One region of the Micromonospora sp. RTBAU3-60 genome, then DNA from elsewhere that is predicted to be linked to it. Evidence: riboswitches for the same ligand, from Rfam matches in the RefSeq annotation. Region 1 holds a riboswitch; each other region holds the start of a gene.
The links. Region 1 has a riboswitch for cyclic di-AMP ahead of ACY34I_RS03440 (C40 family peptidase). Riboswitches for the same ligand answer to the same signal wherever they lie in the genome.
Positions count from the first base shown of each region.

Region 2: linked by a shared signal. The riboswitch ahead of ACY34I_RS05895 (coiled-coil domain-containing protein) and the one ahead of ACY34I_RS03440 (C40 family peptidase) in region 1 are both predicted to bind cyclic di-AMP.
Region 3: linked by a shared signal. The riboswitch ahead of ACY34I_RS23705 (coiled-coil domain-containing protein) and the one ahead of ACY34I_RS03440 (C40 family peptidase) in region 1 are both predicted to bind cyclic di-AMP.

Region 1 is NZ_JBUEGB010000002.1:278,397-282,355, forward strand. It holds gene ACY34I_RS03435 (N-acetylmuramoyl-L-alanine amidase) at 1-1,984, opposite strand, end outside; cyclic di-AMP (ydaO/yuaA leader) riboswitch at 2,216-2,351, shown strand; gene ACY34I_RS03440 (C40 family peptidase) at 2,364-3,398, shown strand; gene dcd (dCTP deaminase) at 3,444-3,959, opposite strand, start outside.
Region 2 is NZ_JBUEGB010000004.1:115,300-119,258, reverse strand. It holds gene ACY34I_RS05905 (hypothetical protein) at 17-520, opposite strand; gene ACY34I_RS05900 (YibE/F family protein) at 718-2,025, shown strand; cyclic di-AMP (ydaO/yuaA leader) riboswitch at 2,180-2,310, shown strand; gene ACY34I_RS05895 (coiled-coil domain-containing protein) at 2,316-3,335, shown strand; gene ACY34I_RS05890 (carbonic anhydrase) at 3,402-3,959, opposite strand, start outside.
Region 3 is NZ_JBUEGB010000026.1:41,437-45,395, reverse strand. It holds gene ACY34I_RS23715 (SRPBCC family protein) at 1-159, shown strand, start outside; gene ACY34I_RS23710 (hypothetical protein) at 156-761, opposite strand; gene ACY34I_RS23705 (coiled-coil domain-containing protein) at 870-1,937, opposite strand; cyclic di-AMP (ydaO/yuaA leader) riboswitch at 1,942-2,074, opposite strand; gene ACY34I_RS23700 (cation diffusion facilitator family transporter) at 2,219-3,133, opposite strand; gene ACY34I_RS23695 (HelD family protein) at 3,312-3,959, opposite strand, start outside.

The DNA of each region.
Region 1 (3,959 bases):
CCCGGTGGCCGAACTGGATCTGCACGTACTGGTTCTCACCGCGGACCACGGTCCGGTCGCCCGGCGCGGAGCCGTCGAACGAGACCGCCCGGTAGTACTCGCCCGGCAGGGTGCCGCCGAGCGCGTACCGCTGGCCCGCCGGGAAGGTGTACTGCAGCGGCGAGATGCCCTGGTACGGGATGGTGGCCGGGTAGGCATCCTTCTCCGGGTAGGCCCGCCCGTACACCGGGATGGTGGTCTTGCCCGGCTTGGGGGTCACCACGAAGCCCTGCGCCCACTTCGCCGTCGGTGCCGAGGCCGGGTTGTAGAACCAGGCCTTCTGGCCGAGGTACCAGATCGCGGTCCAGTCGCCCTGGATGTCCGCGAGGGCGTACGTCTGACCGGCCGAGGCGCGGGCACCGTGATCCTTGATGTGCATGGTGTTCGGCGTACCGTTCGGGCGCAGCCCCTTGTCGTTGACCAGCGGCGCGTCCAGGCTCGGGCCGGTGCGCAGGATGACCGAGGACGAGCCGCGCAGCGGGCAGGGCTCGGCCGGCGGCACCGGCTTCGGCACCCCCGGCGGCTGCTGGTTGCAGGCGTAGAAGGCCGGCTTGTTCGACGCGAAGTCCGGGTCGATGGTGACCAGGCCGGTGTGCGGGGTGCCGGTCGACTGGAACGGCGCCTTCATCAGGTCGAAGTAGTGCGACCAGTCCCAGTAGGGGCCTGGGTCCCAGTGCATGCCGGCGACGGTCCCGGCGGTGGTGCCAGGGACGTTGTCGTGACCGAGGATGTGCTGCCGGTCCAGCGGGATCTGGAACCGCAGCGCCAGGTGGCGAACCAGCTTGGCCGAGGTCCGGTACATCGCCTCGGTGTACCAGGTGCCGTGGCCGGCGAAGCCCTCGTGCTCGATGCCGATGGACTTGGCGTTGACGTACCAGTTTCCGGCCTGCCAGCCGACGTCCTTGGCCTTGATGTGCTGGGCCACGTATCCGTCCACCGAGCGCAGCGTGTAGTGCCAGCCGAGGTAGGTCACATCCTGGACGAGCCGCACGCTGGGGCCGAAGTAGCCCTCGGTGTCGTGGATGATGATGTACTCGATCTTCTGCTGCGCCGGCCGGTTGCCGATGTCGTAGTTGCCGTAGTCCACGATGTTCGTCTCGGGGATCGTGTATTCGCCGTACGGCGCGGGGATCCACTCGCAGGCGAGGCGGACCGGGCACTCGATCCCGTCCGGCCGCTCGGCGCGGCGCAGCCCGAGCTTGTGCAGCCCGGACTCGTCCGGCGTCACCGCGGTGGCGGCGAGGGTCACCCGCTGGCCGTCGTCGGTGGTCCGGCTGGCGCCCTGGCTCAGCTGGTCGTACACCTCGTCGGCGAAGGCCGCCGCGGCGTCCTCGGTGTCCGCGCCGGAATACCGGGCCACCGCGCCGTACCAGGCCGCCGGGTCGCTGCCGGCGCCGACCGGCCCACCCAGTTCCTTCTGGTACGAGGCCAGCAGCGCCGCGCCGCCCCGGATGTTGGCGGCCGCGTCGGTGCGCAGCGTCTCCTTCGACTCGCCGGTGAGGTCGGCGGCAGCGTCCATGGTCTGCAGCGAAGCCTGGGGCAGGGCGTCCCCGGACGGCGCAGCCGCGGCGCTCAGGTCGACGGTGAGCGGGCGGGACTCGTCGCCGCGGGGGTCCTCGTTCTCGTCCACGTGTGCGCTGGACGGGGTCGAGGCGACCTGCTCGGCGTCGGTGAGGTGCATCGGGCCGTAGCCGCCGCTGGTGCTGGGCTGGCCGGTGTGGGTGTCCCAGCGGGACTCCAGGTAGGAGACGCCCAGCAGGACGCTCTGCGGCACGCCGTACTCCGCCGCCGCGGTGGCGTACTGCTGCTGGCGGTCTGCGCTGTCGGTGGTCCCGGCGGTGAGGGGTGCCGCCGCGGTGGGACCGCTGGTCGCGAGAGCGGTGGCCGCCGCGACGGCGGCGGCCAGCAGTATCCGTCTGCGCGGTGGCAGTGCTGAGAGGTGCATTGAACCTCCAGATAGGGATGGGGGTGACTGCGCCCCCACCCTCACTCCGCCGATGCCCTGTGGTCAATACCTTTCCGAATTGAGATGTTGTCCGTAGAAAACCTTCATGCCCCGCTTGTTCGCGAATCCGGTACGGAGTGTCACGGCCCAACGGGTTGCGGAACGATAACAACGGTCCCTAGTCTGGTCAGTCGTCGACCGGTAGGTTCACCGTCCAACCCGGGTGGTGACGGTCGGACACCGCCGAGTCGCCTCCGGGCGAGCCGGGGACCCAGGTACCTGGGGTGAATCCGCAGCCACTGCGGTAGGGCGCCTCCCTTCCCGCCCGAACCCGTCAGCTAACCCGGTAGGCGGTCAGGAAGAAGGAGTACGGAGCCCGGTGGCATACCATGCCCCGCGGCCACCGTCGGTCCGGTCGGTCGACCGGTCGGCGGCTGCGCCGCGTTCACGCTGGTCCCGCTTCACCACCGCCCTCGCCGCCCTGGTCGGCACCGCCGTCGTCCTGACCGGCGGCGCCACGGCGGCCCACGCCGAACCGTCGGTCGCGGAGATCGAGCGCCAGATCGACCAGGACTGGAACAAGCTCGAACCGATCATCGAACAGGTCAACTCCACCCGCGAGAAGCTCGCTGCCCGGCGCAAGCAGGCCGACGCGCTGGCCAAGCAGATCGCGCCGCTGGAGGCCCGGGTCGACGCCGCCCTCGGGCAGGTCGGCGGGCTGGCCGCCGACGCGTACAAGGGCAACAACCTCTCCACCGTCAACGCCCTGCTGGGCAGCCGGTCGCCGAGCGAGGTGGTCAACGGCCTCGAACTGCTCGACCGCTTCGCGCACCACCAGCGGCAGGAGGTGCAAGCCGTCGCCGAACTGCGCGACCAACTCGCCGCGAAGAAGAAGCCGCTGGACGAGATGGTCGCCCAGCTCACCCGTACCGAAGCCCAGCTCGCGGCGCAGAAGAAGCAGATCGACGCCGAGATCGCCCGGCTTCAGAAGCTCCGCCTCAAGGTCTACGGCAATGGTGGCGGCGGGCCGTTGCGCCCCGCGCCCTGCCCCGCCGGCTACCCGGGCGGCCCGGCCGGTGTCGCGGTGAAGTTCGCCTGCGCCCAGATCGGCAAGATCTATGTCTGGGGTGCCGCCGGCCCGGACCACTACGACTGCTCCGGACTCACCATGGCGGCCTGGGCCAAGGCCGGGGTCTCCCTGCCGCACAACGCCCGCGAGCAGCACGATGTCACCCGGCGGGTGAGCCGCAGCGAGCTACGCCCCGGTGACCTCGTCTTCTACTACAGCGACCTGCACCACGTCGCCATGTACGTCGGTGGCGGCTGGGTGGTGCACGCCTCCCAGTCCGGCAAGCCGATCACCATGAAACGCGTCGACGACGGCCAGATCAACAGTTACGGCCGCCCGGGCTGACCGGTCCGCAGGGGCTCCCGCGCCGCGGGGGCCCCTGCGGCGTGCTCAGCGGGTCGGCCAGACCCGCCAGTTCTGCCAGGACCGGCTCGGGGTCGGCCCGCGCTGCCCCTGGTAGCGCGAGCCGTAGACCGCCGAGCCGTACGGGTGCTCGGCCGGCGACGAGAGCCGGAAGATGCAGAGCTGGCCGATCTTCATGCCCGGCCAGAGCGTGATGGGCAGATTGGCCACGTTGGAGAGTTCCAGCGTGACGTGCCCGGAGAAGCCCGGGTCGATGAAGCCGGCGGTGGAGTGGGTGAGCAGCCCGAGCCGGCCCAGGCTCGACTTGCCCTCGAGCCGGCCGGCGAGCTGGTCGCCCAGCGAGATCACCTCGAGCGTCGAGGCGAGCACGAACTCGCCCGGGTGCAGCACGAACGGCTCCCCCTCCGGCACCTCCACCATCGAGGTCAGGTCGTCCTGCTGCACGGACGGGTCGATGTGCGTGTAGAGGTGGTTGTTGAAGACCCGGAAGAGCCGGTCCAGGCGTACGTCGATGCTGGAAGGCTGCACCAGCGTGGGCTCGAA
Region 2 (3,959 bases), on a different contig from region 1:
CCCGCGCCGGGGCGTCCTATCTGCGCAGCACCGACACCGTCGTCAGGCGCAGCCCGTATGGCCGGGGCGGCGGGGCACGCGGTCCCGGGGCGGGACGGAGCGGCCGACTCGCGGTCGGCCCGCCGGCCCCGGACCGGGCCCGCAGCAGCAGGGCGACCAGCAGCGTGACGGCGAACGCGCCGAGCACCGCCAGACAGATGCTCCAGCCGGACCGGTCGCCGCCCAGGTCGCCCAGCGGGAGCGCCCGGGCGCGGGCGTCCACCAGCGGGAGCACCTGGGCGCTGCCGTCCGCCGGCGGGAGCATCCGGGCGTGGCTGCAGTCGTCGCCCGGGCAGTCGCCGGTCGTGGCGACCATCACAGCCGGCGGGGCGCCGTGGCCACCCACCGCGTGACCGGTCGGGCCCCCGCCGGCGTGCGCGCCGTGGCCGAGGGTGTGCATGGCGGCCAGCCCGACCAGGGTGCCGAGCAGCAGCAGGAGCCGGACCCACGGTCCGGTCGTCACCGCTGTCGCCGTTCGCACGGCAACCACGCTAGTGGGCGCCGCGGAGCGGGCCGGGCGGAACCAGGGAGATCGCACATCGGCTGCGGCGGCCTCCCGGCCTGGCTAACATTCCCGGCGACGACCGGTCTCCGCTCGCTCGCCGGCGCCAGCGCCGGCCCGGTGAGCCGGCCAGCCCGGTGACACGTATCCAGCCGTGACTCGTTCGGAGACTCGCCATGGGCGCCGACCACACCCGTCCCGCTCCGCCCGCCCCGCCCCGGGTGCGACGGATCCTGGTCGCCACGGTGGTGCCGCTGTTCCTGGCGACCGTGGTCGCCGCGCTGGTGCTCTGGCCGCGGGACAGCCGGGAGCCGGCGGGCGACGCGAACCTGCCGCGCTACCACGGCACCGTGACCCGGGTGGTCACCGAGCCGTGCCCGCCGACGCCGGAGGAGGGCGCCGGCGGGCCCACGGGTCCCTGCGGGACCGCGACGGTCGCCGCCGAGCAGGGCCCGGACGCCGGCCGGCAGATCGAGGCACCCCTCCCGGCCGGCCCCGGCTCGCCACGGGTCGAGGTCGGCGACAAGGTCATCCTCGTCGAGCTGATGGACCCGGCCGATCCGACGGCCAAGAGCTACAACATCGCCGAGCACCAGCGCGGTACACCGCTGGTCGGGCTGGCCGTGCTCTTCGCCGTCGCCATCGTGGCGTTCGGGCGCTGGCGCGGGCTGGCCGCGCTGGGCGGCCTGGTGGCGAGCTTCGCCGTGCTGCTCGGCTTCGTGCTGCCCGGGATCGGCGCCGGCCAGCCGCCGCTGCTGGTGGCGATCGTCGGCGCCGCGCTGATCATGTTCGTGGTGCTCTACCTGACCCACGGGATCACCGCCGAGACCTCGGTGGCGGTGCTCGGCACCCTGGGCAGCCTGGTGCTGACCGGTCTCCTCGGCACCCTGGCCACCGCGGCCACCCACCTGACCGGCTACGGCAGCGAGGACGCCACCACGCTGTCGATGTTCCAGCAGGACGTCGACCTGCACGGGTTGCTCCTGGCCGGCATCATCATCGGCTCGCTCGGCGTGCTGGACGACGTCACGGTCACGCAGGCGGCCACGGTCACCGAGCTGGCGAACGCGAACCCCGGGCTGTCCCGGATGCAGCTCTACCGGGCGGCCACCCGGGTGGGCCGCGCCCACATCGCCTCCACGGTCAACACCATCGTGCTGGCGTACGCGGGCGCGTCGCTGCCACTGCTGCTCCTGCTGGTCGCCGACTCGCGACCGGTGATCGAGATCCTAACCAGCGAGTTCATGGCCCAGGAGATCGTCCGTAGCGCGGTGGCCACGCTCGGCCTGATCGCCGCCGTACCGCTGACCACCGGTCTGGCGGCGGTGGTCCGCACCGCCGGGCGGGCCGGCGCCGCGACGGACCCCGAGCCTCGCCCGCCGGCGTCCCGGCCGCCGGCCGAACGGCACGACGCGCTGGAGGCGCTCGGCGGAGCGGCCGCCGGACGGTCCGGACCGGAGAGGAGCACCGAGGCCACATGGTGACACTCCGGAGCGTGACCGTCCGACTCAAACGCGACCCTGGTCACGCAGGGCGACGACGAAAACGTGCGGTTGGTCGGCTTCGGGACGTAGCTCCGCAGCCGGGACGTCGGGTAACCTCACTGCCGGTCACCGCCGAAGGCGCGCACCGGCGCCTGCGGTGCCACCGCCCAATCGCCCCACGGCGAACCGGGGAACCAGGTACCTGGGGTGAATCCGCGCAGGCGGTAGGGGCCACTTCCGTCCCGAACCCGTCAGCTAACCCGGTCGGCGGTCGACGGAAGGGAACACTGTTGACGGCACCCCTGCGCCGCTGGTTGACACCCGTGGCGGCCGTGCTCGCCGCGTTCGCCATCGTCGCCGGGCCCACCCCGGCGCTGGCCGCACCCAACACCCCCACCCCCTCGGGGCACGAGGAGGACAACGATCCGCCGCTCATCACCGAGGTCATCGACGCGGCCAACCGCGGCTACCTGCAAGCCAAGGCGAAGCTGGACAAGTCGAAGCAGCGCCAGCTCCAACTGGGCCTCGAGATCCGGGCGGCGCAGGCCGACCTGGACGCGCTGCGGCCACAGGTGACCGAGATCGCCGCGCAGTCCTACCGGACCGGCCGGATGGGCGCGATGGCCATGCTGCTGGAGAGCAACGCACCCGACTCGTTTGTCCGGCGGGCCTCCGCCCTCGACGAGCTGAACCTGATGAACGCGCAGAAGCTCGCCGCGGTCAACGCCGCGAAGAATCGCGCCGAGCAGGCCAAGATCGCGCTCGACGCGGAGGTCCGCGAGCAGCAGAAGCAGACCAACGCGATGAAGCGCGAGAAGGCCGAGGCGGAGAAGGCGCTGGCGCTGGTCGGCGGGCGCGGGTTCACCGGTGGCCTGGTCTCGGCCACCTCCCCGGTCGCCCGCATCGGTCCCGGCCGGACCGCCGACGGGGGCTGGCTGCCCGAATCACGCAGCGTGAAGGACCCGACCACCTCGGGCTACATCACCCCGCGCACGCTGCACATGTACAAGGAGGTCAAGCGGGCCGGCTTCGACCGTTTCGTGGGCTGTTACCGCCCGGGCGGGCCCTGGGAGCACCCCAAGGGCCGGGCCTGCGACTGGTCCCTGCAGCGCAGCGGCTTCTCCCCCTGGCACAACAACGACATGCGAAGGTACGGCAACGACCTCGCCGCCTTCGTGATCCGCAACGCCGACCGGCTCGGCGTCTACTACGTGATCTGGAACCGGCAGATCTGGTTCCCGGCGACCGGGTGGAAGTCCTACAGCGGGCCCTCCAACCACACGGACCACGTACACGTGTCGATGCTGTAGCTGCCGTACCGCTCCGAGGGGGCCGTTCCGCGACCAGCGGGGCGGCCCCTCGTCGTCAACTAGGGCTCAACCGGCGACGGCGGTGGGCGGCGGAGCCGCGGGCGCGGCCGGGACCGGCAACGTCACGCCCGCCTTCACCTCGGCCACCGTCCGCACCTCGCCCGCGCTGAGCCGGTACGACATGCCGACTACCCCGCACCGTCCGGCCGCCACCCGCTCGGCGAGCACGGCGGACCGGGCCAGCATCGCCTCCACCGTCCGCGCGATGTGGATGTCGACGATGTCGTCGAGGTCCTCGACGCCCTGCCGGGCGGCCCGGGCCAGGCTGGGCACGACCGCGTCCACCAGCGCGCCGAGGTGGCCGGCGGGGGGCGTGCCGGTGGCGACCACCTCGCGGGCGGCCTGCACCGCGCCGCACGAGTCGTGGCCGAGCACCACCACCAGCGGGGTGCCCAGCACGGCGACCGCGTACTCGACGCTGCCGAGCACCTCGGGGCCGACGGTGTGGCCGGCGGTCCGCACCACGAACAGGTCACCCAGGCCGCGGTCGAAGATGATCTCGGCGGCGAGCCGCGAATCGGCGCAGCCCACGATCACCGCGAACGGGTGCTGGCCGTCGGCGAC
Region 3 (3,959 bases), on a different contig from region 1:
CGGCTGCGGGACGAGCCCGGCGGCGTGGTGCGGATCGATGTCGAGATCACCCTGTCCGCCCCCGCACCCCTGTTCGGGTACGCCTTCCGGCAGGCCCGGGCGGCCCACCTCGGCCTCGCCAGCCGGCTCGGCGCGAGGTTGGAGGGCGGCACCGCCTAGGCCCGCCGCCCGGCGGTTTGCGGCAACTCCAGCTCGGCTGGCGGCCGTGACTCGGCCTCCGCGCCGCCAGCCGGCGATCCGCGCCGCGACCCGAAGCCGTTGCTGGCGCCGGCGGCCGGCCGTCGGGTCGCCGGCCGGGCCCGACGCAGCCGTCCCCACGGCTTGTAGGTGGACAACACGGTCATGAGGATCAGCAGGCTGCTGGAGACCGCCGGCGGGATGACCAGGTCCAGCCGGTCCCCGGTGGCGAGTTCCGGCCCGAGCTCACCGAGCCCCCGCACGGTCGGGGTGAGCAGCAGCAGGACCAGGCCGAGCATCCCGGTGGTGATCGCGAACTTCACCAGCACCCAGCGCCAGCGCAGCAGGCCCCACGGGGTGAGCAGCGCGCTGACCAGCCCGATCAGCCAGACCGCCACGCTCAGCGGTGCGAAGAGGTAGGTGACCAGCAGCCCCGCGGCCGGGTAGACCACCCCGGGGTCGGCGCCGCGCAGCCCGGCGATGCCCAGGGTGAGCAGCACCAGGTCCGCGCCGAGCCAGCCCAGCGAGGTGACCAGGTGCAGGGTGAGCAGGGCCTTGCGCGTGGTGGGCGAGAGTCGGCTCATGCCCTCGATGCTCGACCGTCGCCGCCCCGGCGTCGTGGGGCGCACGGCGACATCCGGCGTACGTCGGTGGGCGTACGGTGGCCCGCCGGGCGGCGGGCCACCGCGCGCTCAGTACACCGACAGGTGCACGTGGTTGGTGTGGTCGCTGGACGGGTCGCCGTTGCCCCCGCTGTACGCCTTCCACCCGCTGCTGGGCAGCCAGATCTGCTTGTACCAGATCACGTAGAGCACGGCGAGCGCATCGGCGTTGCGGATGAAGTACGCCGCCAGGTTGTTGCCGTACGTCTTGTCGCCGCCGGTGGCCACCCCGCCGAAACCGTCCTTCTGGGCGGCGAAGTCGCACGCCCGGCCCTTCGGGTGCTCACCCGAACCGCTGGGGCGGTAGCAGGAGACGTACCGGGTGAACCCGGCCGCCTTGGCCTGCTGGAGGGCGTGCAGCGTACGCGGGGTGATGCAGCCGTCGGCCGGCGTCGGGTCGCTGACGCTGCACGACTCCGGCGGCCAGGAGCCGTCGGCGTTGCGCGGCGCGGGGGTGGCGTTCGCCCGGGACGTGCCCTGCACGCTGCCGCCGGCGGTGCCGGTGGCCCGGTTGTTCGCCACCTTCAGCGCGCGTTCCGCCTGGTCCTTGCGCTTGGCCATCACCGCGACCTGCTTGCGCTGTTCCTGGATCTCGCGGTTGAGCGCGGCCTGGGTGCGGGTGGCCTGGTCCCGGGTGTCGATCAGGTCACGCAGCGCGCGGTCCTCGTGCGCGGCGACCTGCTGCAGGGTGAGCGCCCGGTCCATGAAGCCCTCGGGGTTGCTGCTGCCGAGCAGCGCCGCGGCGGTGCCGAGCCGTCCGGTGCGGTACGCCAACCCGGCGATCTCGCCCACCTTGGCGTCGCGTACGCCCAGCTCCGCGTTGATCGTCTTGAGTTGGGCGGTGAGCTGCTGCTGCCGGCCCACCGACCGGTTCAACGCCGCCCGCGCCTCCAGCCAGCCCTTGCTGGCCGCGTCGAGTTGGGCGCGCAGCGCCGGCGTGCCGCCCTCGTCGTCGCCGGGCGCGGCGGCGAGCAGGCCGGTCGGGGGAGCCGCCGAGGCGGGGGAGACCGGCGCGGTCGCGACGCCGAGGGCGAGCGCCGCGACGAGCAGGGCCGCCAACCGGGCGGCCGTCCGTCGTACAGGTGCCACTGCTGGCATTCACATGTCCTTCCGTCAACCGCCGACCGGGTTAGCTGACGGGTTCGGGACGGAAGATCCCTACCGCTGACGCGGATGCACCCCAGGTACGTGGTTCCCCGGCTCGCCGTGCTGCGGCGATTAGGCGACGGCCACCGCGGGCGCCGCAGGGGCGCCGCCCGGCGGAGGCCGCGACCGAGCCTACCGGCGCTGCCTCGACCCGTCCCCGGTGGCGGTGATCGAAAATCGGGCATAAGCTGGCATTAGTGGCAACAGCCACTTGAATTTAAGGTTGTCCTCAATTACCACTCAACGGTGCCGCAGGCGCCGGGTGACGCCCCGGGTTCGATCTGCAACGTGGCGTGATCGATCCGGAAGTCCTCGTGCAGCGCGGCCCGCGCGGCGGCGAGCACCTCGCCCACCTCGGTGCCCGGGGTCGTGGTCAGGTGCGCCGAGGCCACGTCCATGCCGGAGGTGAGTGTCCAGACGTGCAGGTCGTGCACCTCGGCGACGCCGGGCACCGCGGCCAGCCGGTCGTGCACCGCGGTCACCTGCAGGTGCTCCGGGGCGGCCTGCACCAGGATGCGGACCGCGGCCCGACCGAGCCGCCAGGTGCGCGGCAGGATGAACAGCCCGATCGCCACGGCGACCAGCGGGTCCGCCCACCACCACCGGGTGAACGTGATGACCAGGGCGGCGGCGATCACCCCGAGCGAGCCGAGCAGGTCGCCGAGCACCTCCAGGTACGCCCCCTGCAGGTTGATGCTCTCCTGCGCCCCGCTGCGCAGCAGCGCGAACGCGGCCAGGTTGGCGAGCAGGCCGAGCACCGCCACGGCGAGCATCGGTCCGGCGAGGACCTCCGGTGGCTCGCCGAACCGGCGGACGGCCTCGACGAGCACGTACGCGGCGACCGCGCCGAGCAGCACCGCGTTGGCGAGGGCGGCCAGCACCTCCAGCCGGTAGAGCCCGAAGGTGCGCTGCGGGTCGGTGTCGGCGCGCCGGGTGGCGGTGATCGCGGCGAGGGCCATGCCGATGCCGAGGACGTCGGTGAACATGTGCCCGGCGTCGGAGAGCAGGGCCAGCGAACCGGTCGCGAAGGCGGTCACCGCCTCGACCAGCATCAGAGCGCTGAGCAGCGCGAAAGCGGCCCAGAGCCGGCCGCGGTGGCGGTGCGCGGCGTTGGCCACCGTGCCGCTGTGGTCATGACCTGCGCCCACGCCCACACCCTTTCGTCCCGCACCCCGGCCAGGCCCAATCTATGCTCACATCGCTATATATGCAAGTGATCTGGTGGCGCGGCGCCACTACGACGCCTTCAGCTCGGCGCGTCTTTCGCCGCGCGCCGACCTGAAGCCGTCGCTGAAGCCGTTGCTGCAGCCGACGCTGGGGCCGTTGTCAGCCGACCGGGTCGAGGGTGGTGAGGCGCTGGGTGGCCCGGGAGAGCGCCACGTAGAGCGTCCGGACGCCGGACCCCGGATCGGCCCGGATCTCGCTCGGCGCCACCAGCACCACGCCGTCGTACTCCATGCCCTTGGCCTGGAGGCTGGTCACCACCTGGAGTCGGCCGCCGCCGAGTTCGCCCAGCCAGCCGGCCACCTCGTCCCGGCGCGGCACCGGCGTGATCACGCCGACCGTCCCCTCCACCTCGGCCAGCAGCGTGCGGGCCGCCGTCACGGTGGCCGGGGCCAGCTCGGCCGGCGGCACCGTCAGCTCGACCGGTTCGACGCCGGTGGTACGGACCGCGGTGGGCAGCGCCAGGTCCGGGTAGAGCCGACGGATCTCCGCCGCCGCCACCGCGAAGATCTCCGCCGAGTTGCGGTAGTTGGTGGTGAGTTCGTAGCGGTGCCGGCGCCGCCGCCCCAGCGCCTGGTCCCGGGCCCGGGTCAGCTCCTCCGGGTCGCCGGTCCAGGCGGTCTGCGCCGGGTCGCCCACCACGGTCCAGGAGGCCAGCCGGCCCCGCCGGCCGATCATCCGCCACTGCATCGGGGAGACGTCCTGCGACTCGTCGACCACCACGTGGGCGTAGTCGCGGTAGTCCTCCGG